Regions from separate parts of the Paenibacillus sp. EKM10P genome, predicted to be linked through region 2. Evidence: predicted binding sites of a transcription regulator. Region 2 holds the regulator's gene; the other holds the start of a gene.
What was found. The regulator CtsR, encoded in region 2, represses protease genes until heat stress. The targets are predictions, from matches to a motif close to ATGGTCAATAAAGGTCAAACA.

Region 1 (15,414 bases), on a different contig from region 2:
AACGTGGTGACCGGACCTCTCTGGCTCTGGAAGATCACATTGCTGCCAAGGAAGTATTCGATGCTGCTAAAGCCGGGGATGAAGTCGCGTTGCGTATCGTGAACCGGGCTGCCTTTTATTTGGGGAAATCGATGGCAGCGGTTGCCGCTGTGCTTAATCCAGAGTTGTTTATTATAGGCGGCGGTGTTTCTAAAGCAGGCGACTTTTTGTTTGAAGAGATGCGTCGCGTATACGCCAAGCTGGCACCTGAGCCGCTTCAAAAAGGGGTATATATCGTACCAGCGGTTTTAGGCAATGACGCGGGTATCGTAGGGGCTGCTGGGTTGCTGCTGCGCTCTTAATCCGGGGTTGACGATAGGGGTACTGACATAGAGCAAAGAAGCAAAAGGAGAGGGAAGTCCATATGACAGATAATTTAAAAAATGCTGCACCGTGGGCAACGCTCATTATTATTACAGGGATGTCAGGCGCAGGGAAGACCATTGCGGTGCAAAGCCTTGAAGACTTGGGCTTCTTCTGCGTTGATAATCTGCCCCCTGTGCTGATTCCCAAATTTGCCGAGTTGATTGAGCAGTCTAACGGTAAAATTGGCAAGGTGGCTCTCGTTATTGATCTACGCGGACGAGAATTTTTCACCGCCTTGTCAGAATCGCTAAATTATATTAAAGATCATTTTACGATTCATTGTGAAATTTTATTCTTGAATGCGAATGACGGTGTTCTTGTACAGCGGTACAAGGAAAGCCGTCGACGGCATCCGCTTGCTCCAGATGGTATGCCTTTGGACGGGATTCGATTGGAGCGTAAGATGTTGGAAGAACTCAAAAGCTCCGCTACACAGGTTATTGATACCAGTACGATGAAGCCCGCAACCTTAAAGGCGAGGATTATTTCTAGATTTTCCCATCTGGAGAGCAGTATGCTGTCCGTGAACATTACATCTTTTGGCTTCAAGTATGGTATTCCCATTGATGCCGATCTTGTATTCGATGTGCGCTTCCTGCCTAATCCCCACTATGTGGACCAACTACGTCCACACACGGGACAGGATAGCGATGTATATGATTATGTTATGAAGTGGCCGGAGACCCAGGCATTTCTAACCAAGTTGTTGGATATGTTGCACTTTTTGATTCCGCAGTATCGCAAAGAAGGTAAAAGCCAGGTCATTATCGGTATTGGCTGTACTGGAGGTAAGCATCGTTCAGTTGCAATATCGGAGTATTTAGGAAAAATGCTGGGTGCCAGCGAGACAGAATCCGTTTCTGTTTCGCATCGGGATGCTGATCGGGACCGGCATTAATGAGGTGAAATCATGAAAGAGACCGGATCACAACGGGAGCGCCCACGTATTGTTGTTATGGGCGGCGGAACCGGCTTGTCCGTCATGCTGCGGGGCTTGAAGCAAAAGCCGCTGGATATTACGGCTATTGTTACAGTCGCTGACGATGGCGGAAGCTCCGGGATATTGCGCAGTGAGCTGCAGATGCCCCCTCCAGGGGATATCCGCAATGTGCTGACTGCCTTGGCTGACGTGGAACCAGTAATGTCAGATATGCTAAAATACCGTTTCGGTGCTGGATCAGGATTGTCAGGCCATAGTCTGGGGAATTTGATCTTAGCAGCGATGACTGATATATCGGGGGATTTTGTAACGGCGGTGCGTGAGCTTAGCCGTGTATTTGCTGTCCGGGGGCGTGTACTGCCAGCGGCTGAAGAAGGCGTTGTGCTCAGCGCCGAGATGGAGGATGGCACGGTGATCACCGGGGAGTCCAAAATCCCGGAAGCGGGCGGACGCATCAAACGTGTTTTTCTTGAACCGACTCACGTGGAGCCGTTGCCTGAGGCTGTGGAAGCCATTAATGAAGCCGATGCGATTCTGATTGGTCCCGGCAGTCTATATACCAGCATTTTACCGAATCTGCTTGTGCCAAAGCTTGCTGAGGCTGTGGTGAAATCAGATGCGATCAAAATATTTGTCTGCAACGTGATGACCCAGCCAGGGGAAACCGACGGCTATACAGTGGGAGATCACCTGCAAGCGATCTATGAGCATGTTGGGCATCACCTCTTTGACTATGTCATTGTGAATAACGGGGAAATTCCACCCCAAGTACAGGAGATGTATGCCGAGCAGGGAGCTAAGCCTGTTCAGGTAGACATGGGCGAGCTGGCTGATCGAGGATATAAAGTAGTGGCAGATACGTTAGTTCTGTTCCGTACGTATTTACGGCATGATGCCGACAAACTGAGCCAGCATATTTACCAATTGGTACAAAACTGGATGTTAAGAAGGAGGTGAGTCCCTTGTCCTTTGCGGCACAAACGAAAAAAGAGCTTACGATGATTGAAAGCCAGCCCTGCTGTGAAAAAGCGGAACTGTCTGCGCTCATACGTATGCTCGGATCCGTACAACTGTCGAATAAAAGGGTGATATTGGACGTGTCCACAGAAAATGCCGCGATTGCAAGGCGGATTTACTCCTTGATCAAAAAGCATTTTCAACTTCACATCGAACTGCTTGTACGGAAAAAAATGCGCTTGAAAAAAAATAATGTGTATATTGTCCGTATCCCCAATGGTGTACAAGAGCTGCTAAAGGAGCTTTATATTGTCTCAGAAGGTTTCTTGTTCACTGACGGGATTAATCGTGATATCATTCGGAAAAACTGTTGTAAGCGGGCTTATTTGCGGGGTGCCTTTATGGCAGGTGGCTCTGTGAATAATCCAGAGGGGTCGTCTTACCACCTTGAGATTTCTTCGATGTATGAGGAGCATTGTCAGGCGTTAGTTGATCTCGCTAATGAGTTTCATCTCAACGCCCGCTGTATTGAGCGAAAAAAAGGCTTTATCCTTTACATCAAGGAAGGCGAGAAGATCATTGAGCTGCTCAGTATCATTGGGGCGCACCAAGCCTTGTTCAAGTTTGAGGATGTACGCATTATGCGCGATATGCGCAATTCCGTAAACCGTATTGTTAATTGCGAAACAGCGAATTTGAACAAGACGATCGGAGCCGCTGTCCGGCAAATTGAGAATATCAAGCTGCTGGAGAGGGAAGTTGGTTTGGAGACCTTGCCGGATAAGCTGCGTGAAGTGGCAGAAATTCGACTCGCTCATCCCGATTTGAATTTGAAAGAAGTCGGGGAAATGCTCAAAGGGGTCGTGAGTAAATCGGGTGTAAATCATCGACTTCGCAAAATTGATGAGATGGCTGACAAAATCAGGGGGGAAAACGGCCTGATTCCGTAAAAAAGGGTCTGTGGGGCTCTTAGCCCCGGTTTTTTTAGTTTTTTTTCTAGTGTCTGTCCCGGGTTAATGTTATAATGTGATAAATAAAATGGAGTAAATAGCGTCCAGATTTATTTGATGAGGGGGTAAGCTGACATGTCAAAACATCCAGTAGTCGTACGCTTGAAAACAGGACTGCACGCCAGACCTGCTGCGCTGTTCGTACAGGAAGCGAATAAATATTCATCAGAAATTTTTGTGGAAAAAGAAGACAAAAAGGTTAATGCCAAGAGCATCATGGGTATTATGAGCCTCGCCATCAGTACAGGTACTGAAATCAATATTAGTGCCGAAGGTGCGGACGCCGAACAGGCTGTAAACGCTTTAGTAAGTCTGGTTAGTAAGGTTGAGCTGGAAAATCAATAAACGAACATCTGCTTTGTGATATGATGTATCTCTTAGTGAAAGCCCCCTCGGGGGCTTTTTTTGTATCAGAGAAAAGTATTCAACCCGTCCCACCATTAAGCTATTGATGTATATTTATTTGAATATAGCGACCGCATTAAGTCCAAGCTACAAATAATTAAAACCCCTGTGGTGTGCCTTGTTTCGGAAATTTATACCGCTTGACTGCAACCTTTTCCCGTTTTTTCCGTCTGGAAGGTACAAACATTTTCAAGAAAGAGGTTGAGTACGATGAGAGTTTGGACAAGAACAGTAAGCACAGCAATTCTTGCAGGAGCATTATTAGCTGGAGGAGTAGCAGGAGGGCTGTGGACGGGAGCTGATCGCGCTTATGCTGCAACGGCGACGACGGCGAATGGTGTAATTAACGTGAGTGGAAGTGGTGAAATAATGGCTAAGCCAGACATCGCTTATCTCTCCATTGGGGTGCAATCGGAAGGAAATACTGCTGCTGCTGCTCAAAAAGCTAATGCTGCGAAAATAAACAAGGTCACACAGCTGTTAAAAGAAAAATGGAGTATCAGTGCAGACGATATTCAGACAAGCCAGTTCTCTGTACAACCTAACTATACCTATAACGAGAAAGAAGGACAGAAGCTCAAAGGCTACATGGCCAACCATACACTTTCTGTGAAATATCGCAACTTGGACAAAATTGGTCAGCTGCTGGATGAGGCTACAAACTCCGGTGCAAACAACGTAGATAATATACAGTTTTCCGTAGAGAATCCTTCTTCTTATGAGGAAGCTGCTATTGCAAAAGCGTTGGATAACGCTCAATCCAAAGCCAGTGCCGTAGCAAAATCAGCTAAACGCGGCTTAGGGGCTCTGGTGAATGTGACAGTAGATGGCGGGGAGGCTCAGGTTTTCACACAACGTGAGAATGCCATGTCCAAAGCGCTCATGGATATGAGTGGCGGAACAGAGATACAGTCGGGCCAAGTAACGGTGAAAGTCCAAGTGTCTGCCCAATATGAGATGAACTAGTATAGGCCATTAAACGGAGCCGCAAGCGCCTGCAACATTGCAGGGTGACTTGTTGGCTTCTTTTGTCTATTGAAACCGTTTTGTAATGAGTCTGTCATAGCTAATGGCTGTTAGGTGTACAGATTGAAATCAGTGAGTGTACAGATTGTAAACCACATACAATAGGGTATAGATATAATAAGAAAAGTGATCAAAACACATAGATAATACAGATTCACAATAGGAGGAATACTTACGATGAACAAGCATACGAAAAAATGGGGCTCAGCACTGCTGGCAGCGGGAATCTTAGCAGGGGTTGCGGTCGTTCCCGTTTCCTATATTGAGGCAGCTTCGACCAAACAGCAGCAAGCGACAACACAGCAACCAGGGGTCACCATCCAATGGAATGGTAAAACGTTGGCCGCTAAAGGTGTACAAGTGAACGGGAACACAATGATTCCAGTGGCAGCACTGCGTGATAGTTTGGGAATTCCGGTGAGCTATGACACCAAGGAAGGGACATATACAGTGGGGAGCGGGTACAACAAGCTCTATATCGTGGTCTCCTCCTCGGATGCCTATGCCAATGTGAACGGGATCAACACGCGCAGCATGGATGCCAAAATGATCGCCGGGAAGCTATATATTCCTATGAGTCTGCTGAAAGACTATCTGGGTATCGATGCGCAGTGGAATGCAACTCAGAAAACAGTAACATTGAGTAAAAGCCAGCTAAATCCGATCACAATTGCATCTCAGACGCTTCCAGCTTCGAGTAATGCAAAGGTATCCTATAAGATTAAGTATCCGCAAATCAGCGGCAGCCAGCTGAATCCTGAGGCTCAACAGGCCATTAATAATGTGCTTAAAAAGCATGCAGAGACAGTATTGGCAGCAGGCAAAAAGATGGTGGCAGAGGGAGAGGTTACAGCAGAAAGACCGTATGATTTCGAAAATGATTTTGCAATTGCCTATAATAAGGACGGTATTCTAAGTGTGATTATGCAGGACTACTCGTATACAGGTGGCGCACACGGTATGACGGCACGTAAAGGATATACGTTCTCGCTTGCTGATGGTAAGCAGTTGCAATTGTCTGACGTATTGAAGGCAAATCCTAACTATAAAAAGTTCCTGAATGCTGATTTGAAGAAAAAAATTGATGCGCTCCAGGCTGGCGAAGGGTTTGAGAAATTTAAAGAGTTGGCCGCAGATCAAAATTTTTATGTGACCAACAGTGGAGTAACCATCGTGTTTGATTTGTATGATTATGCGCCATACGCTTATGGAATTCCGGAGTTTACTTACTCGTTCGCTCAACTGCTGCCTCAGGGCGGCAAGCCTTTTGCGGGACAAAATCAATAATCTGGATTAGGTATATATTGAAAATTAATAGTAAATAAAAAAGACTGCCTACCGGATACGAAAATCCGAGGCAGCCTTTTTATTTACCAGCTATGTCAGAAGAAAACCACTTTTCTTATACACCTTCTGGAGAGGAGCTAGTTAACACTTTATCAATAATACCGTATTCCTTGGCATCATCAGCGGACATGAAATAGTCACGGTCTGTGTCTTTTTCGATGCGTTCCAGTGGTTGACCTGTGCGATCTGAGAGAATGCGGTTCAATTTGTCACGCATTTTCAGAATGCGACGGGCGCGAATTTCGATATCCGTTGCCTGTCCTTGTGCACCGCCTAGTGGCTGGTGAATCATAATTTCACTGTTTGGCAAGGCAAAACGTTTACCTTTGGCACCTGCATTCAGCAAGAAAGCACCCATGGAAGCAGCCATACCTACACAAATGGTAGATACGTCAGGTTTAATGTATTGCATCGTATCGAAAATGGCCATACCAGCTGTGATGGAACCGCCAGGGCTGTTAATATACAAGTGAATGTCTTTTTCAGGATCTTCAGCAGCCAAAAACAGCATTTGTGCAATAATTGAGTTGGCCACAACGTCATTGACGTCCGAGCCCAACAAAATAATGCGATCCTTCAACAGTCTGGAATAAATGTCATAGGCGCGTTCGCCGCGGTTACTTTGTTCTACTACCATAGGAACATAGCTCACGTCAAAAAACCTCCCTTAAATCGTTAGTGGATTTGGTGGATATGCCGAATACACATCCCTATTTATAAACTGTTACCGTATTAACCACATGATAAACAATTTCAAACAAAAAGTCAAAGAAAGTCAAACTATTGATTAAAAAAAAGAACGCTTAGCGCTCTTTTTGGTTAAAAACATCATATGGAACATTTAGCCAATCGTATAAAACGACGCGCCCGCGAGGAATCGAACCTCGATCTCAGGCTCCGGAGGCCTACGTCATATCCGTTGGACCACGGGCGCAAAGATGAATCATTACAAGCAACCAACTAATTAATTGGAAACAAAGATGATTATATGATATACGGCATTGAATTGCAAGCTTTTATTACGTGCGCATATTCACATAAAAAGTTGAGAAATATAGGTTCAGATAGACTTGCATGTGAAGCAAATATTGGGTAAGATATACGTGGGACTTAAAAAGTTATCCCGGGACATTTTAAGACCAGTTAGAGATATAGCATAGAGACAGAACTTAGAAGTGTGCGGGAGTGGAAAGCATGCGAAAGATATTAGAAATACAGAAGCAGCTTCTGCCCGACCTCATGGATGTTTTGAAAAAAAGGTACACGATCCTGCATCAGATTATGCTGTCCGAAGTTATCGGACGCAGAACACTGGCAGCTTCACTGGATATGACCGAGCGCGTACTGCGCGCTGAGACTGATCTCCTTAAAGCGCAAGGGCTAATTGAGATTGAGAGTGTGGGCATGAAGGTGAGCAAAGCAGGACTGGATCTGCTGGAACAGCTGGAGCCGATTGCGAACAACTTGTTCGGCCTGTCCCAATTGGAGGATCAGATTCGTCAAGCCTACGGTTTGAGGAAGGTGGTTGTCGTTCCAGGGGATTCGGATGCTTCACCGTTAGCGAAGCAGGAACTGGGCCGTGCTGGCGCAAAGGCGCTGCTGAGTGTTATGGATGACGAGGACGTGGTCGCTGTAACAGGTGGCACGACGATTGCAGATGTGGCGGAACAACTGGCATTACCTGCTAACGGCCCGCTTAAGGGCGGATGGTTTGTACCGGCACGCGGGGGTTTGGGAGAGAGCATGGAAATGCAGGCAAATACAATTGCCTCCACGATGGCTCGCAAGGTCGGCGCTCAATACCGTCTGCTCCATGTACCGGATTTGCTCAGCAATCATGCTTACAACTCCTTGCTTGAGGATACGAATATTCAGGATATATTAAGCCTGATTCGAGAGAGTCGTATTATCATTCACGGGATAGGCAACGCCATAGCAATGGCCCACAGACGCAAGCTTGACCCTGAAACCTTTGCCCAGATCAGCAATGAGGGTGCGGTCGCCGAATCGTTTGGTTATTATTTTAACGAAGACGGCGTCGTTGTTCACAGAATGCTGACGCTCGGACTCCGTTTGGAGGACATCAGGCGTACGGAGACGGTGTTAGGTGTGGCTGGAGGCAAGAGCAAGGCTGCTGCTATTCATGCAGTATTGCGTTTCGGACAGGAAGACATTCTTGTCACCGACGAAGGCGCTGCTGCCGAGATTGTAAGCCGTTATTTAAGAGATTGATAAGGTTTTTTAATTGTGTTGTCTTGACGGGCTTTCGGGTCTGTCTTGAATATATAAAACTAAACTAAACGAACTTTGGGAGGAACTCACTCATGACAGTTAAAGTTGGTATTAACGGTTTCGGACGTATTGGACGCCTTGCTTTCCGCCGTATTCAAGACGTAGAAGGTATTGAAGTAGTAGCAATTAACGACTTGACAGATTCCAAAATGCTGGCACATCTGTTGAAATATGATACAACACAAGGTACTTTCCAAGGACAAGTAGAAGTACATGACGGTTTCTTCAAAGTAAACGGTAAAGAAGTTAAAGTTTTGGCTAACCGTAACCCTGAAGAATTGCCTTGGGGAGACCTGGGCGTAGACATCGTTCTGGAATGCACAGGTTTCTTCACAACTAAAGAAGCTGCTGAGAAACATTTGAAAGGCGGCGCTAAAAAAGTTGTTATCTCCGCTCCAGCTACTGGCGACATGAAAACTGTCGTTTACAACGTAAACCATGAAATTCTGGACGGAACTGAAACTGTAATTTCCGGTGCTTCTTGCACAACTAACTGCTTGGCTCCTATGGCTAAAACACTGCAAGACAAATTTGGTATCGTTGAAGGCTTGATGACTACAATTCACGCTTACACTGGCGACCAAAACACTTTGGATGCTCCACATGCTAAAGGTGACTTCCGTCGTGCTCGCGCAGCAGCTGAAAACATCATTCCTAACACTACTGGTGCTGCTAAAGCAATCGGTCTGGTTATCCCTGAGCTGAAAGGTAAATTGGATGGTGCAGCTCAACGTGTTCCAGTACCAACAGGTTCCCTGACTGAGCTGGTAACAGTTCTGGAGAAAAACGTAACTGCTGAAGAAATCAACGCAGCGATGAAAGAAGCTTCCGATCCTGAAACTTACGGATACACTGAAGATCAAATCGTTTCTTCTGACATCAAAGGTCTGACTTTTGGTTCCCTGTTTGATGCAACTCAAACTAAAGTTCTGACTGTTGGCGACAAACAACTGGTTAAAACTGTAGCTTGGTACGACAACGAAATGTCCTACACTGCACAATTGATCCGTACGTTGGAATACTTCGCTAAATTGGCTAAATAAGAATTCCTTATCGAGCAACATCATAGAGCGGAAACAGGTGTTATTGTTTCCGCTCTTTATATATCAAAATGTGCCTTAAATTCCTGTTTCGTAAAATTATAAGGGTGCGGAGGAATATGGAGATGAACAAAAAGAGCGTACGTGATATAGAACTGAATGGAAAACGGGTGTTTGTTCGTGTAGATTTTAACGTTCCGGTTGAGGATGGTAAAATTACCGATGACAAGCGTATTCGCGAAACCTTGCCAACCATTAACTACCTGATTGAAAAAGGTGCAAAAGTTATTTTGGCGAGTCACTTTGGACGTCCAAAGGGTCAAGTCGTTGAATCCATGCGTCTGACTGCTGCTGGCGTGCGTTTGTCAGAACTGCTTAATAAGCCTGTTGTTAAGGTAGACGAAGCAGTTGGCGAGGCTGTTAAAGGGAAAGTGGCTGAACTGCAAAACGGCGATGTGCTATTGCTTGAAAATGTACGCTTCTACCCAGGAGAAGAGAAAAACGATCCTGAACTGGCGAAGCAATTTGCTGAACTGGCTGACATTTTCGTGAATGACGCATTTGGTGCAGCACACCGTGCTCATGCTTCCACAGAAGGTATCGCGCATTTCCTTCCGGCTGTTTCCGGCTTGCTGATGGAAAAAGAGTTGTCTGTCATTGGTAAAGCTCTGTCGAATCCAGATCGTCCTTTTACAGCCATTATTGGCGGTTCCAAAGTAAAAGACAAAATCGACGTAATCGACAACCTGCTGAACATTGCAGATAACGTAATTATTGGCGGCGGTTTGACTTATACATTCTTCAAAGCTCAAGGTCATGAAGTGGGTCAATCTTTGCTGGATGAATCCAAACTGGACGTAGCTCTTGGATTTATTGAAAAAGCGAAGAAGCTTGGCAAAAACTTCTACCTTCCTGTGGATATCGTTATTTCTGACGATTTCAGCGCTACAGCGAACACGAACATTGTGGACATCGACGGCATTCCTGCAGATTGGGAAGGCGTGGATATCGGACCGAAAACTCGTAAAATCTATGCAGATGTTATCAAAAACTCCAAATTGGTTGTTTGGAATGGACCAATGGGTGTATTTGAAATCGAGCCTTTCGCTGGCGGTACTCGTGAAGTAGCGGAAGCTTGTGCTACAACAGAAGCATACACCATCATTGGTGGCGGTGATTCTGCGGCTGCGGCTGAAAAATTCCACTTGGCTGACAAAATGGATCACATCTCCACTGGCGGCGGCGCATCCCTGGAATTCATGGAAGGCAAAGCACTTCCGGGTGTTGTTGCACTTAACGATAAATAATCAAACGCATTACGCGTAATAAAGGCTTTAGGGCACCTAATAGTTAGGAGTTGAAACCATTGAGAACACCGATTATCGCGGGTAACTGGAAGATGTTCAAAACCGTACCAGAAGCTAAAACCTTCATCGAAGAGATCAAAGGTAAAGCAGAGGTTGCAGGAGTGGAGAGCGTTATCTGTGCTCCATTTACAAATCTTCCTGCTCTGGTTGAAGCAGTAAAAGGTACATCTATTAAAATCGGCGCACAAAACCTGCACTTTGCAGAAGATGGCGCATTTACAGGTGAAATCAGCGGCGGAATGCTGAAAGATCTGGGCGTAGACTACGTTGTGATCGGACACTCCGAGCGTCGTGAGTATTTCAACGAAACAGACGAAACGGTGAACAAAAAGGTTCATGCAGCATTCCGTCATGGCCTGACACCAATCGTATGCGTAGGCGAAAAGCTGGAAGACCGTGAAGCAGGTCAAACCAAAGAAGTTGTAAAAGTGCAAACTGTAGCAGCCTTTGCTGGTCTGGCTAAAGATCAAGCGGCACAAGTTGTAGTTGCTTATGAGCCAATCTGGGCCATCGGAACAGGCAAATCCTCCACTTCGCAGGATGCGAATGAAGTGATTTCCTACATCCGTAGTCTGATTAAAGAGCTGTATGATGAAAATACAGCAAATGCTGTACGTATTCAGTACGGTGGTAGTGTAAAACCTGAAAATGTTACTGAGTACCTGGGTCAAAGCGATATCGACGGCGCGCTCGTGGGCGGTGCCAGTCTTCAACCGGCGTCGTACATCGCGCTTGTTGAGGGGGCGAAGTAAGATGACAGCACCAAAACCGGTAGCTTTAATTATTATGGACGGATTCGGACTGCGTGACACTGTGGAAGGCAATGCGGTTGCACAGGCCAATAAACCGAATTACGACCGGTATTTAAAACAGTATCCACATACTACTTTGACGGCTTCTGGTGAAGCGGTGGGTCTGCCGGAAGGACAAATGGGTAACTCCGAAGTAGGTCACTTGAACATCGGCGCAGGCCGAATCGTATATCAAGATTTGACTCGTATTTCGAAGTCCATCCGTGAAGGCGAGTTCTTCGACAATGAAACATTGGTTAAAGCCGTGCAGCATGCGAAGAAGAACAACACTAAACTTCACTTGTACGGACTTCTGTCCGACGGTGGTGTGCATAGCCATATCAGCCATCTGTTCGCTATGCTGGATCTGGCTAAAAAAGAAGGATTAACCGAAGTGTACATTCATGCTTTCATGGATGGACGTGACGTTATGCCTGATAGCGGCGTAGGCTTTATGCAACAACTGGTCGCTAAAATTCAGGAAGTGGGCATTGGCCAAATTGCAACCGTACAAGGACGCTATTATGCAATGGACCGCGACAAACGTTGGGAACGTGTTGAGAAATCTTACCGTGCAATCGTATACGGTGAAGGTCCTCAATATACCGACCCACTCGAAGCATTGAAGGAATCGTATGAAAAATCAGTGTTCGATGAATTCGTGGAGCCAACTGTTATTGTGAAGGCTGATGGAAGCCCTGTAGGGCTGGTTGAAAGCAATGACTCTGTCGTATTCCTGAATTTCCGTCCTGACCGTGCGATTCAATTGTCTCAAGTATTTACCAATGAAGATTTCCGTGGTTTTGACCGTGGGCCACAATGGCCTAAAAATCTGCACTTTGTTTGCCTGACCTTGTTCAGTGAAACGGTTGGAGGCTTTGTTGCCTATGAACCGAAAAACCTGGACAACACGTTTGGCGAAGTGCTGGTACAAAACAACAAAAAGCAATTGCGTATTGCTGAGACAGAAAAGTATCCGCACGTTACTTTCTTTTTCAGTGGCGGACGCGATGTGGAGCTTCCTGGCGAAACTCGTATTTTGATCAACTCGCCTAAAGTGGCTACATATGATCTGCAGCCTGAAATGAGTGCGTATGAAGTAGCGGATGCTGCTGTTAAGGAAATCGAAGCCGACAAGCATGATGCGATTATCCTGAACTTTGCCAATCCGGATATGGTTGGACACTCCGGTATGCTGGAACCAACAATTAAGGCAGTAGAGACGACGGATGAATGTGTTGGACGTGTTGTAGATGCAGTTAAAGCCAAAGGCGGCGTGGTAATTATCATCGCTGACCATGGTAACGCGGATATGGAAATTGATGAGCAGGGACGTCCGTTCACAGCTCACACAACGAATCCGGTTCCGTTCATTTTGACTGACGAAAATATCGTTCTACGTGAGCATGGAATTCTGGCTGACGTAGCTCCAACGCTTCTGGATTTGATGCAACTTCCGCAACCTGCGGAAATGACAGGAAAATCTATGATTGCATCCCGCAAGTAAGCTTGATTTAATAAGTATAGGCTTGACCAATAAATTATGAATTACAAAGGAGATTAAGTACAAATGACTATTATTTCTGACGTGTACGCTCGCGAAGTCCTCGACTCCCGTGGTAACCCTACGGTTGAAGTTGAAGTATATCTGGAATCCGGTGCGATTGGTCGCGCTATCGTTCCTTCTGGTGCATCCACAGGCGCTCACGAAGCTGTAGAGCTTCGCGATAACGACAAATCCCGTTACCTGGGTAAAGGTGTTCTGCAAGCAGTTAAAAACGTGAACGAAATTATTGCTCCTGAAGTAATCGGCTTGGATGCTGTGAACCAAGTAGAAATTGATACACTGATGATCAAATTGGATGGTACTCCAAACAAAGGTAAACTGGGTGCAAATGCAATTCTGGCTGTATCCATGGCTGTCGCTCGCGCTGCTGCTGAAGCTCTGGGCTTGCCACTGTACACTTACCTGGGTGGATTCAACGCTAAACAATTGCCAGTACCAATGATGAACATCGTTAACGGTGGTGCTCATGCCGACAACAACGTTGACGTACAAGAATTCATGGTTCTGCCTGTAGGCGCTCCTACATTTAAAGAAGCTCTGCGTGTTGGCGCAGAAATCTTCCACAACCTGAAATCTGTACTGAATTCCAAAGGCTTGAACACAGCTGTTGGTGATGAAGGTGGTTTTGCTCCTAACTTCAAATCCAACGAAGAAGCTCTGTCCACTATTATCGAAGCAATCGAAAAAGCTGGTTACAAACCAGGTGTTGACGTATTCCTCGGTATGGACGTTGCCTCCACTGAGTTCTTCAAAGATGGCAAATACACTTTGGAAGGCGAAGGCAAATCCTTCACTTCTGCTGAGTTCGTTGACCTGCTTGCTTCTTGGGTTGATAAATACCCAATCATCACTATTGAAGATGGTTGCTCCGAAGATGACTGGGAAGGTTGGAAATTGCTCACTGAAAAACTGGGCAACAAAATCCAATTGGTTGGTGACGACCTGTTCGTAACTAACACTGAGCGTCTGGCTAAAGGTATCGATGAAAACATCGGTAACTCTATCCTGATCAAAGTAAACCAAATCGGTACGCTGACTGAAACATTCGATGCTATCGAATTGGCTAAACGCGCAGGATACACAGCTGTAATCTCTCACCGTTCCGGTGAATCCGAAGACAGCACAATCGCTGATATCGCTGTTGCAACAAATGCAGGCCAAATCAAAACTGGTGCTCCTTCCCGTACTGACCGTATTGCGAAGTACAACCAATTGCTCCGCATTGAGGATCAACTGGGCGAACTGGCTCAATACCACGGCCTGAAATCTTTCTACAACCTGAAAAAATAATATTGCGAAAAATGCTGACAGCGTCTTAGAACGATGGTTTATGATCACGAAGTCTGACGCTCGAAGCTTTTACGCATGAATTAAACAGACCTGCTCGCTATATGCAAGCAGGTCTGTTTTTTGTTATGAATAATGTATCTATTATCTACAGAAGCTTAATGGCTAAGTGTCTTACTGTAGCTGTTGTTATCTACTGGAAGCTGTGGTAGAATAAAAATAGTGTTTTGCGTTAATTTCCGGCTATTTAAAGCATGATATGTGCATGTTTTCATAAAAGAGGCTGTGTTGTTTTGCAAAACAGATGTATAAGCTCAGGAGGTGGGATTTTTCATGGAAATCTTTTTGAAAGTGCTGCTCGTTGTGTTCTCGATTGCTGTTATTGCGGTTGTTTTATTGCAAAAGGGGAAAAGCGCAGGTTTGTCCGGTGCCATCTCTGGCGGTGCTGAGCATCTGTTCGGCAAGACCAAAGCTCGCGGTATGGATTTGATTTTACAACGCGTAACTGCTGTTTTGGGTGCATGTTTTATGATCGTTTCCGTTTTGGTTGCATTTTTCGCAAAATAAGATAAGTATATACCTTAAGCCTTCGTTTCATGGGAAACGGGGGCTTTTTTGGATTTTGGACAGGCAGGGATGCCGTCGATTAAATTCGTGTATACTAGGGTATGAGTATATTAAGAGCCTTGTATCAGGAACAAGGAACATGCGGATTTATTACTGAAAACTAAAGGTCACCCGAGGTGGACAAAATTATGATAACAGAGCAACAACTACTTGATTTCATGCGCGAGACCGCATATAAACCTATGACATACCAGGAGCTGGAGCAACATTTTGACATTAAGGATGCAGAAGAGTTTCGTGAATTCCTTAAGCTCTTGAACGCATTGGAGGAAGACGGGAAAATTCTGCTGACCCGCACAAACCGTTATGGTGTTCCAGAACGGATGGATTTGCAGCGCGGGCGTTTGCAGGCC
Region 2 (15,414 bases):
GTTACACGAGGATTTATGCTGGCAGCAGGAACATTCAATCCTGTCAGATCCTCATGATAGGCAGCAATAAACTTCTCGGCAACTGCCGGAACCTCCATATTAAGTTCCCGAGCTTTGCGGATCAACTTATCATCAACGTCCGTAAAATTCACCACATAGTTTACATCATAGCCCAAATACTCCAAGTAGCTGCGTACCACGTCGAACACAATTACAGGTCGTGCATTACCAATATGAATGTAATCATACACTGTAGGACCACATACATACATTTTAACCTTTCCAGGCTCCAGTGGCACAAAAGGCTCCCGGCTCCTCGTCATTGTATTATAAATTTGAAGCGACATCGTTATGTTCCTCCCTCATGAAAATTATCCTTGTAATTTATTCTCTTGGGTCACCTGATGTTTCTGAGCAGATTGCTCCTCCTTCAAATCAGACAATTCTGCTCGTAATCGTTCTATTTCCATTTGAAGAGACCGTATGGAATCGACGACCGGGTCAGGCAGCTGGTGACTAAGTCGATCTGGACGTCTGCCATCCTGCCTGACCACTCGCCCGGGGATACCCACTACCGTACTGTTTGGCGGAACTTCTTTTAGCACAACCGAGTTGGAGCCAATATTGGATTGCGCCCCAATCGTAAATGAACCCAATATTTTTGCACCGGAGCCTATAACGACATTATTCCCAATGGTGGGGTGGCGCTTCCCTTTCTCTTTTCCAGTTCCTCCAAGAGTAACCCCCTGATACAATACGACATCATCGCCAATTTCACAGGTTTCGCCAATGACAACACCCATGCCGTGGTCAATGAACAGCCGATCTCCAATACGAGCGCCAGGATGAATTTCAATTCCTGTCATAAACCTCGATACCTGGGATATAACACGGGCTAGAGTACACCACTTTCGCAAATAAAACCAATGTGCAATTCGGTGTGCCCAAAGGGCATGAACGCCAGAATACGTAAAAATGACTTCCAGCTTACTCCGGGCGGCCGGATCATTATCCAAAACAGTTTGAATATCGGATTTGAAATGCCTGAACATGTCGCCCTCCTATTCCCTCCATATCCTTGCCGCATCACACTTCACATTTTGCCAATTTTCGTAGTCACCAGCATTCTTCGACAATTTTCAGTCTACAGCGAGTCTGAATCTGATAAAAATGAAAAAGCGCCTCCGCAGCCTAGGCTGCAGAGACGCATATACGTGGTCCCACTCTGCTTCGAACATATCTGCTACAAAAAAAGCAGAAAAGTCCGTCTTTGGCGTCCTGTAACGGGAACGAATCGGCAAGCCCTTGCCACATTAGCATTGTAGGCTAACGAGGGTTCGGGCGCACGGCTCCCAGGCGCATTTCCTCCGCAGGTCATCTAGACGGTTCTCAGCCTGGGGTTTCCCCTCGACCGTCCTCTCTGGCAGATGCCCTTATGCAGTGTACTTCTCCTGTTCGCAGCCTTTACACGTAAGTATCAATCCATATCAATGGAGTCATTATAGCGAAAAGACAACAAATTGACAAGAAATATCAGCCTTTAATTTGTGCCTTAAGACGGTCCAATACCTTGTCACGTCCAAGTAGATAGATGGTCTCGTTCAGATCCCGTCCATGAGTTTGACCTGTAAGGGCCACACGAATCGGCATGAACAGCTGTTTCCCCTTAAAACCAGTTTCCTTTTGGACTTCTTTGATCAGCTTGGCCATTTGTGAAGCTGTAAATTCCTCGCTCGTTTCAACCTTAGCTGCAAAGGCTCTAAGTACATCAGGAACCTGTTCTTCAGCCAGAACAGCCGCCGCATCAGCATCCAACTCCAGATGTGAACGAAAAAACAACTCAGACAACGCCACAATATCAGACGCTGAAGTCATTTGTTCTTGGTATAAGCGGACAAGAGCTTTAGCCCAATCCTGTTGTTCAGCCGATAAATCATTCGGCAACAGTCCTGCTGCCTGCAAATGTGGAATTGCCATACTGGCAATCCGTTCAGGATCAGCTTTTTTAATATAATGATTATTCAAATAAGCAAGCTTGTTTGTATCAAATACAGCTGGGCTTTTGGACAAACGATTAGGATCGAAAATCGAGATTAATTGTTCCCGATCATAGATCTCTTCCTCGCCTTCCGGAGACCAGCCCAACAATGCAATAAAGTTGAATATAGCTTCCGGCAGATAGCCCAGCTTATCGTACTGCTCCATGAACTGAATAATGGATTCATTTCGTTTGCTGAGCTTTTTGTGATCCTCGCCTACGATCAGCGTCATATGACCAAAGCGTGGAGGCTCCCAGCCGAGAGCTTCAAAAATCATCAACTGCCGCGGTGTATTGGATACATGATCCTCACCCCGTAGTACATGTGATATTTTCATCAAATAGTCGTCAACCGCTACAGCGAAGTTATATGTCGGAATACCGTCTTTTTTGACGATAACAAAATCGCCGCTTTCTTTGGAATTGAACGTAATTTGACCTTTAACAATATCATCAAACGTATATTCACGATCTTCTGGTACGCGAAAACGAATACTTGGTACACGGCCCTCTGCTTCAAACGCCTGACACTGTTCTTCTGTTAAATCACGGTGTTTTCCTGAGTAACGTGGTGTCTCCCCACGTTCCATCTGTTCTTCACGCTCGCGTTCAAGTTCTTCTTCCGTGCAATAACAGCGGTATGCCAAACCGCGATCCAGCAAGTCCTGCCAGTATGTTTTGTAGATGTCCAAGCGCTCGGTCTGGCGATAAGGTCCGAACTCGCCGCCCACGTCTATACTTTCATCCCAGTCCATACCCAACCATTTCAAATATTTAAGCTGGCTTTCTTCTCCGCCCTCAATATTGCGCTTCACATCTGTATCTTCAATGCGAATAATAAATTTACCGCCTTGATTGCGGGCAAACAAATAATTAAATAATGCCGTTCTGGCATTTCCAATATGCAGATGTCCTGTTGGACTTGGTGCATAGCGTACACGAACTTCCGTGCTCATATAATCTCCTCCAAATAGAATTACTCAAGATGATAGCATTTACTTGATTAGACAGACAACCGACTGAGCCGCGATTCCCTCGCTTCGCCCGGTAAACCCGAGTTGCTCCGTCGTCGTCGCCTTGACATTTACCTGGGATGACTCCTCTGCTTCCAGCACCCGGGCGATGATTTCATTCATCTGCGGGATGTACGATGCCATCTTGGGCTTCTGCGCAATAATTGTAGAATCGATGTTCCCCAATCGGTATCCCCGCTCTTTAGCCAGCCCCCACACATGCTCCAGTAGCTTAAGACTATCCGCGTCCTTAAATTCAGGGTCATTATCTGGAAAATGCTTTCCGATGTCTCCCAAGCCAAGCGCACCCAGGATAGCATCGCTAATGGCATGCAGCAGCACGTCTGCATCGGAATGACCCAGTAAACCTTTTTCATACGGAATATTTACTCCTCCGATGATGCATGGCCTTCCTTCCACCAGCTGGTGGACGTCAAATCCTTGCCCCACTCTAATCATTTGATATCCTCTCCCTCTGTCTTTACCCATAACGCCGCCATCTCCAAATCCTCAGGCGTAGTAATTTTGATATTCTTGTAGCTGCCCTGAACGACAGTAACTGGAATGCCTATTCGCTCCACCAGCATGGAATCATCTGTCCCCAAAAATCCTGTCTGCTCCGCTTCCTCATAGGCCCGCAGCAGGTCGGAAAGACGAAAAGTCTGTGGCGTTTGAATACTCCACAGACTTCGGCGATCCGGCGTTGCTGTAATGATACCATCCCCGTTCACTTGCTTGATCGTATCCTTTACAGGTACTGCCGCTACAGAAGCACCAGTACGCTGAGCAGCCTCCAGGCATGAACGTACAAGCTCAGGCTGAATCAATGGCCGCACACCATCATGCACCATCACCCAATCTGTTCGCAAGTGGCGCAAACCGCGATAAACCGAATGCTGGCGTTCACTGCCACCAGCCACCACCCGTACATTTTTACCAATCTTGTATTGATGAATCCAGTCTCTGCAGCGTTCCACATCTCCAGCTCCAGTAACCATCACCATTTCATCCACTTCAGGCATTGCTGCGAATATTTCAAGTGTATGTATGAAGATGGGCTTGTCTCGCAAAAGCAGAAATTGCTTGCTCTCCTGCGTTCCCATACGGGAGCCGCGCCCGGCCGCCACAATCACGACTCCTACCTGATTGTTCATTCAAATAACTCCTGCCCTGATCGCACTTGGACGATCCGTATGATAACACATCTACTTCATCATACCTCGTTTATTGAGCTTTTTCCAATAATTTCGGTTTAGCAAAGATCATACGGCCCGCAGAGGTCTGAAGTACGCTTGTGACCAGTACTTCCATGAGAGAGCCAATATAGTCACGTCCACCCTCCACAACAATCATCGTACCATCATCCAGATAAGCTACACCTTGCCCATGCTCCTTGCCATCTTTGATAATCTGCACCATAATCTCCTCACCGGGCAGTACGACAGGCTTCACTGCATTCGCCAAATCATTAATGTTCAGCACAGACACACCTTGAAGTTCGCATACTTTATTCAGGTTAAAATCATTAGTTACAACTTTACCCTGCAACACCTTTGCAAGCTTAACCAGCTTACTGTCGACCTCTGAAATTTCCTCAAAATCCCCCTCATAGATGAGCACATTCACATCTAGCTCTTTTTGAATTTTATTCAAAATATCCAGACCCCGCCGCCCACGATTACGCTTAAGTAAATCTGAAGAATCTGCGATATGCTGAAGCTCCTCCAACACAAATTCAGGAATCACAATGGTCCCTTCAATAAAACCTGTCTTGCAGATATCCGCAATACGCCCATCTATAATGACGCTGGTGTCCAAAATTTTATGTTCCTCCAGCTTGCGTTCTTCTACATCCGTTCCCCGACCAAAAAAGCCTGAACTCCAAAAGGATGACAACTCGTCCCGTTTTTCTAGCCCAACCATCAACCCCACATATCCACATACCAAGGTAACCGCGGTCTGGATAAGTAAACCAGGTGCTCCTAACCCTGAAAAGAGTGGATAAACTGCCAAGGAAAGGATCAGCCCCACCGCTAAGCCCATGACACCTGCTATCATCTCATTCATCGGAATTCGTACCAAACCTTCAATACCCTGCTGCAATCGATTCGCCACGGACGCCCCTGCGAATGAGCAGCCAACCATAAATACCACCGCTCCCGCTAACATCCAAACAGCCATTCCTGGTAAAGAACCATCACTCAACCATTGTGGCATCCACGTTACTAAGCCTCCTATCCGCTGGTATAACGTATAGCCAAACCACGCGCCGCACAATCCTGTAAAAGTTAAAATAGCCTTTCTCCACATTGAGTCTCTATACCTCCTTTATTTTCTTTTCAATAGTCTGCTATTTATTGGATACATAGCACTTCCCTTACCAGTATGGTCCATTTCCCACATAACTAACCCTGTGTTTTCACTTTTTATGCATAAAAAAAGCATTTATCCCCTTGAATGAATCAAGGAAATAAATGCTTCTTGTAGTTCTTGTCTGACACTAACGTTGCGAATGACGATATTGATCGTCCTGTTCTTCCTGTTTAGAACGATCCCGCTCACGTCCACGTCTGCGTGATAACTTCCGAATGTTCAGCTTCATACCGTACAACGCATAAAGCACCAGTGGTACAAAAATCAGCTTCGACAGCTGATCAGGAAATTTAACAGCTAGAACCACCGCTGCAATTACGACCCACGGAGCAACCCAGATCGCTTTTTTCGGAAGGCCGACCTTTTTGAAATTTGGATATCTCATGGAGCTAACCATCAAATAAGAGACTAGCAACATGGCAATCGACATGTATAACAATGAAATCTCGTTATGGAATAAGGACAACGTGGCTAATACGCCACCTGCTGCCGGAATGGGTAAACCTGTGAAATAACCTGGTACACCGGGACGTACGTTAAATCGAGCCAAACGCAATGCTCCGCACATCGGAAAAATGGCTGTAACCGTCCAAGCCAAAGCCGAATTCGCATCATGAAAAGCAACCATGTACATAATAACTGCGGGAGCAACACCAAAAGATATCATATCTGATAAGGAGTCCAGTTCTTTACCGAATTCGCTCTGGGCATTCAAAGCCCGGGCCATCCTTCCATCCAGTCCGTCCAACAACATGGCGACAATAACCATAATAGCGGCAAGACTGTATTTTCCGTCTACGGCCAATAAAATGGCGATCATTCCGAGAAACAAGTTACCCAAGGTACACATGTTCGGAATTGATTTGGTAATCATCTCTTCACCTCAATGTATGAATTGTTCCATTATAATCCTTTCACTGTATTACATTTACATTTGTCTGTCAATGAAAACTTGTTCCTGTAAACGTTTAAGCCCTTCTTTAATCGTACGTGCACGAACCTCTCCTATACCATCCACTTCATCCAGTTCTTCTATCGTTGCTGTGATGACATGTGGAAAACGTCCAAACCGCTCTACCAGATTATGAATAATCACATTGGGCAAACGAGGTATTTTGTTCAGCACCCGATATCCGCGTGCAGCAATATATTCTTCTGATGTCGCTGCTGAAGAAGGGTAGCCTAATAAACGTACTATATGATTCACATCCAGTAATTCGTCGTCCGTAGAACGTTTGAGTCCCAATATAATTTCACGGATCTTCTCGTCGCTGTCGTCTTTGGCATAATCCTTATACAGCAACCAAGCTTCTTCCTCGATATTACTGACAAGCTCCTCCATCTGCATGCTAATCAGCCTGCCCTCATTCCCGAGCTCGTTAATAAATCGTTTGATCTCCATTTTGATGCGCAGCACCATTTCGATCCGTTGAATGACATTAACGACCTCCGGCATGGTAACCAGTTCTTCGAATTCAGATGCAGTTAAATTCGTTGAGGCTTGCCCCAATACGGATCTATATTTTTCTAACGTCTGAATAGCCTGATTAGCTTTCGTTAAAATAACCCCGATTTCCTTGAGCGCATACCGTAAAGTCCCCTGATACAACGTAATAATATTACGACGCTGGGAAATAGACACAACCAGTTTGCCAGTCTGCTTTGCAACTCGTTCCGCCGTCCGATGCCGAATCCCTGTTTCTATGGACGAAATGGAGGAATCGGGAATCAATTGCGTATTGGCATATAAAATTCGCTTTAAATCCTCACTCAATATGATTGCGCCGTCCATTTTAGCCAGCTCATACAAATAGTTCGGCGAAAAGTCACAATTAATAGAGAAACCGCCATCCACGACTTCCATTACTTCCGGGCTATAGCCAACGACCAGAAGAGCACCCGTTTTGGCACGCAAAACGTTTTCCAATCCGTCGCGAAAGGGAGTTCCCGGTGCCACAAGCCGTAGCAAATCGTTCATTTTATCCAGTTGGCTCGCTTCCTTCATCCTCAATGCCCCCTAATCTAATGCGGCTGCCAGTGCATCTGCCACCGTTCCAACTCCGATAATTTGTATCCCTTTTGGATGTGTCCAGCCCTTCAAGCTTTTCTCGGGCATGATCACCCGTTTGAAACCTAATTTCTCTGCTTCTCGCACTCGCTGTTCTGCTCGGGATACAGCCCGCACCTCGCCTGTCAGTCCTACTTCACCAAAAATCACATCGTACGGCTTGGTAGGAGCATCCCTAAAGCTGGAAGCAATGCTCACCGCTATGGCTAAATCCACCGCTGGTTCATCCAGCTTTACGCCTCCAGCAACATTGAGATAAGCGTCCTGGTTTTGCAAAAACATGCCCATCCGCTTTTCTAGTACGGCAATGATTAATCCCATCCGATGATGGTCAATCCCCGTACCCATTCGGCGTGGAGATGGAAAATGCGTAGCCGCAATGAGTGCTTGCAGTTCAACCAATACAGGTCGGGTTCCCTCCATACTGGCAACGACTGTGGAACCAGCCACCCCCAGTGGCCGTTCGGACAGGAAGAGCTCAGAAGGATTCGCCACCTCACGCAAACCACTTTCGGCCATTTCAAAAATACCAATTTCATTCGTAGAACCGAAACGATTCTTAACCGCACGCAACAGCCGATACGTATGATGGCGCTCTCCTTCAAAATAAAGTACACAATCGACCATATGCTCCAACAAACGCGGACCTGCAATAGCGCCTTCTTTGGTCACATGCCCTACCAGTACTGTAGCAATACCTAATCCCTTGGCAATCCGCATAAATCGTGAAGTACACTCGCGCACCTGAGCTACACTACCAGGCGCACTTGTCACCTCAGGCAAATATACAGTCTGTATCGAGTCGATGACCAAAAACTCCGGCTTCAAGCTGTCCACTGCTTCTTCAATCGTCTCCAAATTCGTCTCACATAATACGTACAGACTGGGAGACAAAGCACCGAGGCGATCTGCACGTAGCTTCGTTTGGCGGACGGATTCCTCACCAGACACGTAGAGTACCTTTAAACCAGTTAAAGCCAGCTCATTAGAGGTTTGCAGCATAAGCGTAGACTTACCGATCCCCGGGTCTCCACCCACCAGAACAAGTGAACCTGGCACCACACCTCCACCGAGTACACGATTTAATTCACCAATTCCCGTCAAAATTCGTGTTTCTTTGCCACTCTCCACTTCAATAATAGGAAGCGGTTTGTCTTTTGTGCTATGAGTAAGAAGGGAAGATCCCATTCCTTGAGTTTTTACAACGCTTTCCGTTTCTTCGACCATGGAATTCCATGCCTGGCATCCAGGACATTTTCCGTACCATTTAGGCGATTCATAGCCACATTCTGTACAGGAAAATTTAGTTTTCACTTTAGCCATACTTTATTCCTTGGCTCCTTCTTGACAACGATGATGTCAATTTTATCTTCACACAGCACCTGAAAGAGCTGTAACAATAAAAGTTTACCATTGAAGCTTGGCGGACGTAAAGCAATATCACAAACTTTCCCAAAGCTTTTACCCTACCCTTTCAAGGTGTTCAATACACAAAAAGGGTGCCTTCGCAATAGCTTTCCAGCCTGCGAGACACCCTTTTCTAATGTTTTATTTACTAAACTGCTTTAGGACTTCGCGGATACATTATCCTTTTTCGTTACTGTCAATGCACCGTTCTCTTCATCAATATAGAGAGAGTCGCCTTTAGAAATGTTTCCAGTCAACAGTTCCTCGGACAGGCGATCTTCAATATGCTTCTGGATTGCACGACGCAATGGACGCGCACCATACGCTGGATCGAAGCCTTCCTTGGCAAGGAAATTCTTAGCCTTGTCTGTCAACTCAAAGTCAACCTCATACTCATTCAGACGCTTACGCAGCTCCTCAGACATGAGTGAAACAATTTCGGCAATATGTTTTTCTTCAAGAGAATGGAACACGATAATTTCATCTATCCGATTCAAGAACTCAGGACGGAAGCTCTTCTTCAGTTCATCCATCACTTTGCCCTTCATGTTATCGTAATCCGCCCCAGCGTCCACAACAGCTGTAAAGCCAAGCGTGGAGTTACGCTTGATCGCCTGTGCACCAACGTTGGATGTTAGGATGATGAGAGTGTTACGGAAGTCAACAACACGTCCTTTGGAATCCGTCAGACGTCCATCCTCCAACACTTGCAGCAGAATATTGAATACTTCCGGGTGTGCTTTTTCAATTTCATCCAGCAACACAACAGAGTAAGGCTTACGACGTACCTTTTCAGTCAGTTGGCCACCTTCTTCATATCCTACGTATCCTGGAGGCGCTCCTACCAAACGGGATGTGGAGTGTTTCTCCATATATTCGGACATATCAATACGGATAACCGCATTTTCATCACCAAACATAGATTCAGCCAAGGCGCGTGCCAGCTCTGTTTTACCAACCCCAGTTGGACCGAGGAAAATAAAGGAGCCAATTGGACGTTTCGGATCTTTCAGACCGGCGCGTGCCCGGCGAATCGCCCGACTTACTGCCTTAACAGCTTCGTCCTGCCCAATCACCCGTTCATGCAACAGTTGCTCCATATTCAGCAAACGATGTGTTTCTTCTTCCTTCAGCTTGCTGACTGGGACACCAGTCCAGATGGCAACAACCTGAGCAATATCCTCTGGTGTAACTTCGGAATCTGTACGCCCCTGTTGTTCTTTCCATTGGTTTTTAGTGACATCCAGCTCTTCACGAATTTTTTGCTCTGTATCGCGCAGCGCAGCTGCCTTTTCAAACTCCTGGCTTTGTACCGCTGAATCTTTTTCCTTACGGATATCCTCCAGACGGTTTTCCAGCTGTTTCAGGTTTGGCGGTACTGTATAGGAATTGAGCCTTACCTTGGAGCCCGCTTCATCAATAAGGTCAATAGCCTTATCCGGTAGGAAGCGATCCGTAATATAACGATCTGACAATCTTACTGCAGCTTCAATAGCCTCATCAGTGATTTTCACACGGTGATGCGCTTCGTAACGGTCGCGCAGACCATACAAGATTTGAATCGCTTCTTCTGGAGAAGGTTGATCCACGGTTATAGGTTGAAAACGACGCTCCAAAGCAGCATCTTTCTCAATATATTTGCGGTATTCATCCAGCGTGGTGGCACCGATACATTGCAGCTCGCCACGTGCCAGAGCAGGTTTCAGGATGTTGGACGCATCAATTGCGCCTTCCGCTCCACCAGCACCAATCAGCGTATGCAGCTCATCAATGAACAATACGATATTTCCAGCTTGACGAATCTCGTCCATAATCTTCTTCAAGCGATCCTCAAATTCACCACGATACTTAGTACCTGCTACTACAGAACCCATATCGAGTGTCATTACGCGTTTGTCGCGCAACGTTTCGGGAATCTCATTCGCTATGATTTTTTGTGCCAATCCTTCGGCAATCGCCGTTTTACCTACCCCAGGTTCACCGATCAAAACAGGATTGTTCTTTGTACGACGGCTGAGCACTTGAATAACGCGCTCAATTTCCTTGCTGCGCCCAATAACGGGGTCCAGGTTATTTTCCTTCGCAGAAGCCGTCAGATCGCGTGCCAGACTGTCCAGAGTTGGCGTGCTGACATTAGCTGGAGCACCGTGATGGCTGGAAACCGCCTCGCTGCTGCCGAGCAATTGAAGCACTTGCTGACGCGCTTTGTTCAGACTGATACCCAGGTTGTTCAGTACACGTGCTGCTACGCCTTCACCTTCACGAATAAGGCCTAGCAAAATATGCTCGGTACCTACATAGGTATGACCCAATTTACGTGCTTCGTCCATAGACAGCTCAATGACTTTCTTGGCACGTGGAGTATAGGCAATGTTCGTCGGTTGCTCTTGACCGCGTCCAATCAGTGTTTCCACTTCATCCTGGATTTTTTCCAGTCCCAGCCCTAAACCGATTAAGGCTTTCGCTGCTATTCCTTCACCTTCACGAATGAGTCCTAGCAAAATGTGCTCTGTGCCAATGTTGTTGTGTCCCAATCGAACAGCTTCTTCCTGGGCCAAGGCAAGCACTTTCTGTGCACGTTCCGTAAATCTTCCAAACATCATATATCCTGCACCTCCACAGTGTGTATTTCAGTTCATTCTATATATTAAAGGGTTGTGCCTAATTTTTGCCGGATCAGCTTCGCCCGGTACATATCGCGCTCACCGGTATTCATTTTATCCCCAAAGCTTTTTTGTAAAAAGCCGGGTTGCGTCATCACATTAAGCTCATTCATCGCTGCAATGGAAGGACGCTCCAAAATTCCTAAATCTACACCGAGACGTACATCGGACAGCCGCTGTGCAGCCTCCTTGGAATCCAAAACTGCTGCATATGACAAAATACCGAATGAACGCATCACCCGATCTGTAATCCGCAGCATGGATTCATTCATCAATCGTTCTCTGGCAGAACGTTCATGCTCTATAATTTGCAGCACCACGCCATGCAGATTCTCGATAATCTCCGCTTCGGTTTGTCCCAGTGTAATCTGATTAGACACCTGAAACAAATTTCCGACCGCTTCGCTGCCTTCACCGTAAATGCCGCGAACTGTAAGACCTACCTGTGAAACAGCAGACAATATACGATTGATTTGATGAGTCATGACTAATGCGGGCAAATGCATCATCACCGAAGCTCTCATACCTGTGCCGACATTCGTCGGACAACTGGTTAGAAAACCTCTCCGATCATCAAATGCATAATCAACATGCGCTTCAAATGCATCATCAATAACCATAGCGCGTTCCCAAGCTTCTCTAACCTGACATCCGGGATATAAGCACTGAATACGCAAATGATCCTCTTCATTTATCATAACACTAACTGATTCATCATCACTAATCAACACAGCACCGTTGCGAGATTCGTTCGCCAAATTAGGACTAATCAAGTGCTTCTCAACCAGTACCTGTTTGTCGATCTCATCCAACTCGGATATTTTCAAGGTATGAAAAGTACCAAAACGACGCAAATCATCATACTGAAGGATATCCGTTAAGCGTTGAAGCACTTCTTCCGACTGCTGATTGGTAGCAAGCATGGGAAAAGGCAGATGCTGCAAGTTACGCGCAATTCTTACCCGGCTGCTAATGACAATCTCCGAATCCGCAGCATCACCACGCATCCAATCACTTAGCGGCTTTTCCGTAAATCGGATATTGGGCATCACGCATTCCCTCCTACTCTTCACAAACTTTACTCTTCAGTCATTTCTTTTTCAAGCTTTCTGATTTGATCCCTAAGCTCAGCAGCTGATTCGAATTCTTCCTGTACAATGTGTTGTTGCATCTCTTTTTTCAAATCATCAATTTGCCGTTTAACCTTTAATCGGCCTCCAGTACGGACCGGAACCTTCCCAACATGACTCGTACTACCATGCACACGCTTGAACAGAGGGTCCAGACGACTATCAAAATATTGATAGCATGATGGACATCCAAAGCGTCCTAGCTTACTAAACTGTGTATAAGTCATACCGCAATCCTTGCATTGTAGATTTTGGGGAACACTGTGACCTGAAGACTGGCTTTTAGTGCTGGAGTCAAAATCCAACATCCCCGACAACAAGCTATGAATTGAAAAGCCATTAGGTGTTCCAGGGATCATCTCCCCTTTTTCCTTCGCACATGTCTCACAAATATGAAACTCTGTCTTTTCGCCATTCACAATTTTGGTGAAATGCAAAGTTGCCGGCCGCATATTACATTCTTGGCACAGCATAAAAGCACCTCCTTCAACGTCAGGATTTTTACAAATCCCTACATCTGAATTGCAAATCTCTATTCACTGGTTAATGGATACTAGCTATTTGGCCGCCAGCAACGAGATCAGCATAGCCTTAAGCAATCTTGCTCGCAGTTGGTCACGATAGGGAAGCTTCAGCAATAACGTATCTCTTGATAAAGCAGCCTTTATTAGACCCGCTTCCCTTTTGCTTAAAAAATGAGCTTCCTCTAACTGATAAATCAATCCTTCTGCTGCCGATTGGCTAATTTCCTCCCCGATGCTCTGATGAAGGTGTGTATGGATTGCATGCTGTGCAGGTAATTGAATTCGCTGAATCCGAATATAACCTCCACCACCGCGTTTACTTTCCACCACATAACCTTTTTCCAGCGTAAACCGGGTACTAATAACATAATTAATTTGCGACGGTACGCAGGAAAAGCGGTCAGCCAGATCATTGCGCTGAATCTCCACTAAGCCTTGGGGACTTTCCAGCAGCATGCTCTTCAAATATTGTTCAATAATGTCGGAAACATTGCGCATTTCATCATCCTCCACTAACGGAAACGCAAGTATTCAAATACATTTCACGCTCCACAGAGTCCGCCGTATATTGAACTTAACCAAACGGTATAGTCACGAATCTAAGCTGTATTCAGGCTATTGCCTGTTCTACATCCATTGGAATTGTACCGTTTCGTTTCTAGTGTGACCTTTATTTGCGATAAATCATACACTTCTCTTCTATCCATAAGAAGCAGCTCCTAACTATACGCAAATCATGTCATTATTGCTACACTTCTGTAGATTCACACTGGTTCTGATTGACTTTGACTTTCTTTGACTATATTCGTATTATAGCACAAATTTCATTTTTGCCAAGGGGTCAATACCATTTTTCGCAATCTAATTATGTTTTATACCATAGAATAAAAAAACTCTTCCCATTATGGAAAGAGCTTTGAATAATTATGATATCCCACATCCAATTTGGTTAAAAAGAGTTGGGCATTAAGAAAATCTAATTGGGCCTTTATCAGAAAAAATCCATTAGGAACGTTTGTTTTGTTGGTATTACACGTTTAAGTGCAGCCACAGACTCACTGCTTCCTTCAATGCGCCCCCAATTAAACAGGTTATCAGCTTGCTGGTAGCCGAGCATTAAAGTTGTTAATGACTGAATTCCCAGTTCCAAGTCAGCTACTGTATCGTTCTCAGATAAATTACTTGTATCCACTCTTGCCAGATGTCCTTGCCCCTCCGTAGTAATCGTTAATCTCCATACTCCTTCATTCCAAGGAGCATACCGATCTGTCAGATGTAAGGTTAGACTTGTTTCCTCTCCAATCTGCTCAAAAGGGTATCTCTCTACAAAAGCAACAGCATCCACAATACGCCCCATAAAATAAGGCACCGTTTCCTGTTGAATTCGCGGATCATCGAGTAAAAAAGGCAGATTGTCATCTGCTGGAACGTAAATAAATTTACCTTGGGTTATCATTGAGTCATGATTTGCAAAATAAGTCCACAAAGCCCGACGTGCCGTCTCATTTTCATATACCAACTCATCACAATTTAACTGTTTATCTTCTATTTTGTATAGTGCATATCCCTGAGGATCGCCTGCATCTGTGTAATATACTACAGTTCGATAATTCTCATTTAAAATCCGTTCCTGCCACCATTCCTTATCTCGTACCAGCGTACCATTGTAACGTGAAGCATACGATTGATACACTTGGTCTAGTTCTGAAATATTTTTGATATCCCGTTTGACTATACCTTCTGTTTTAAGTTTAGCAGGGAATTTATCAATTGGAATGACGTATTTTTTGTACTCAGTATACGTTTCCCATCCAAATTTACGATAGAAGGCAAAAGAAAATGGATGCAGAAAAGAAAGGCTTTGTCCTGCAGTCTTCATTTCTTCAAGCGCATGCGTCAACAAACGTGAAACCATACCTCCGCGACGCTTTTCCGGCCACGTTGCCACACCAGCAATGCCTCCCATATCAAAAACCTGACCATGTATGTATACCTGTAGTGGTAGCAAAGTCAGTTTAGCGTTCAAGTCAGGTCCGTCGAATATCCCCCATGTTTGTTCTGGTTTGAATTTCTTCTTGGCTTTCTCCAGATCCTCCGGGGTCATTGTAAACTGAAAAGCATACTGGGATAATCCTATAGCTGCTTCAAATTCCTCACGTTGTAATTGTCTGATCTCCATAACTTCGTCACCTCGCTCG

Region 1: the regulator CtsR is predicted to act here: its motif matches at 6,852-6,872, upstream of clpP (ATP-dependent Clp endopeptidase proteolytic subunit ClpP).

Annotation. Positions count from the first base shown of each region.
Region 1 covers NZ_JAALET010000006.1:190,872-206,285, reverse strand. Annotated here, with positions in the region: gene HFE01_RS16675 (ROK family glucokinase) at 1-341, shown strand, start outside; gene rapZ (RNase adapter RapZ) at 404-1,303, shown strand; gene HFE01_RS16665 (gluconeogenesis factor YvcK family protein) at 1,316-2,302, shown strand; gene whiA (DNA-binding protein WhiA) at 2,308-3,252, shown strand; gene HFE01_RS16655 (HPr family phosphocarrier protein) at 3,388-3,657, shown strand; gene HFE01_RS16650 (SIMPL domain-containing protein) at 3,928-4,683, shown strand; gene HFE01_RS16645 (PdaC/SigV domain-containing protein) at 4,921-6,030, shown strand; gene clpP (ATP-dependent Clp endopeptidase proteolytic subunit ClpP) at 6,146-6,742, opposite strand; tRNA gene HFE01_RS16635 (tRNA-Arg) at 6,953-7,024, opposite strand; gene HFE01_RS16630 (sugar-binding transcriptional regulator) at 7,285-8,322, shown strand; gene gap (type I glyceraldehyde-3-phosphate dehydrogenase) at 8,415-9,425, shown strand; gene HFE01_RS16620 (phosphoglycerate kinase) at 9,548-10,729, shown strand; gene tpiA (triose-phosphate isomerase) at 10,789-11,541, shown strand; gene gpmI (2,3-bisphosphoglycerate-independent phosphoglycerate mutase) at 11,543-13,087, shown strand; gene eno (phosphopyruvate hydratase) at 13,151-14,437, shown strand; gene secG (preprotein translocase subunit SecG) at 14,768-15,001, shown strand; gene rnr (ribonuclease R) at 15,190-15,414, shown strand, end outside.
Region 2 covers NZ_JAALET010000021.1:219-15,632, reverse strand. Annotated here, with positions in the region: gene cysS (cysteine--tRNA ligase) at 1-347, opposite strand, end outside; gene cysE (serine O-acetyltransferase) at 372-1,052, opposite strand; gene gltX (glutamate--tRNA ligase) at 1,534-2,994, opposite strand; gene ispF (2-C-methyl-D-erythritol 2,4-cyclodiphosphate synthase) at 3,034-3,510, opposite strand; gene ispD (2-C-methyl-D-erythritol 4-phosphate cytidylyltransferase) at 3,507-4,205, opposite strand; gene HFE01_RS25090 (PIN/TRAM domain-containing protein) at 4,276-5,361, opposite strand; gene pssA (CDP-diacylglycerol--serine O-phosphatidyltransferase) at 5,552-6,298, opposite strand; gene disA (DNA integrity scanning diadenylate cyclase DisA) at 6,353-7,429, opposite strand; gene radA (DNA repair protein RadA) at 7,442-8,815, opposite strand; gene clpC (ATP-dependent protease ATP-binding subunit ClpC) at 9,058-11,502, opposite strand; gene mcsB (protein-arginine kinase McsB) at 11,547-12,611, opposite strand; gene mcsA (protein-arginine kinase activator protein McsA) at 12,641-13,165, opposite strand; gene HFE01_RS25055 (CtsR family transcriptional regulator) at 13,250-13,714, opposite strand; gene HFE01_RS25050 (GNAT family N-acetyltransferase) at 14,208-15,395, opposite strand.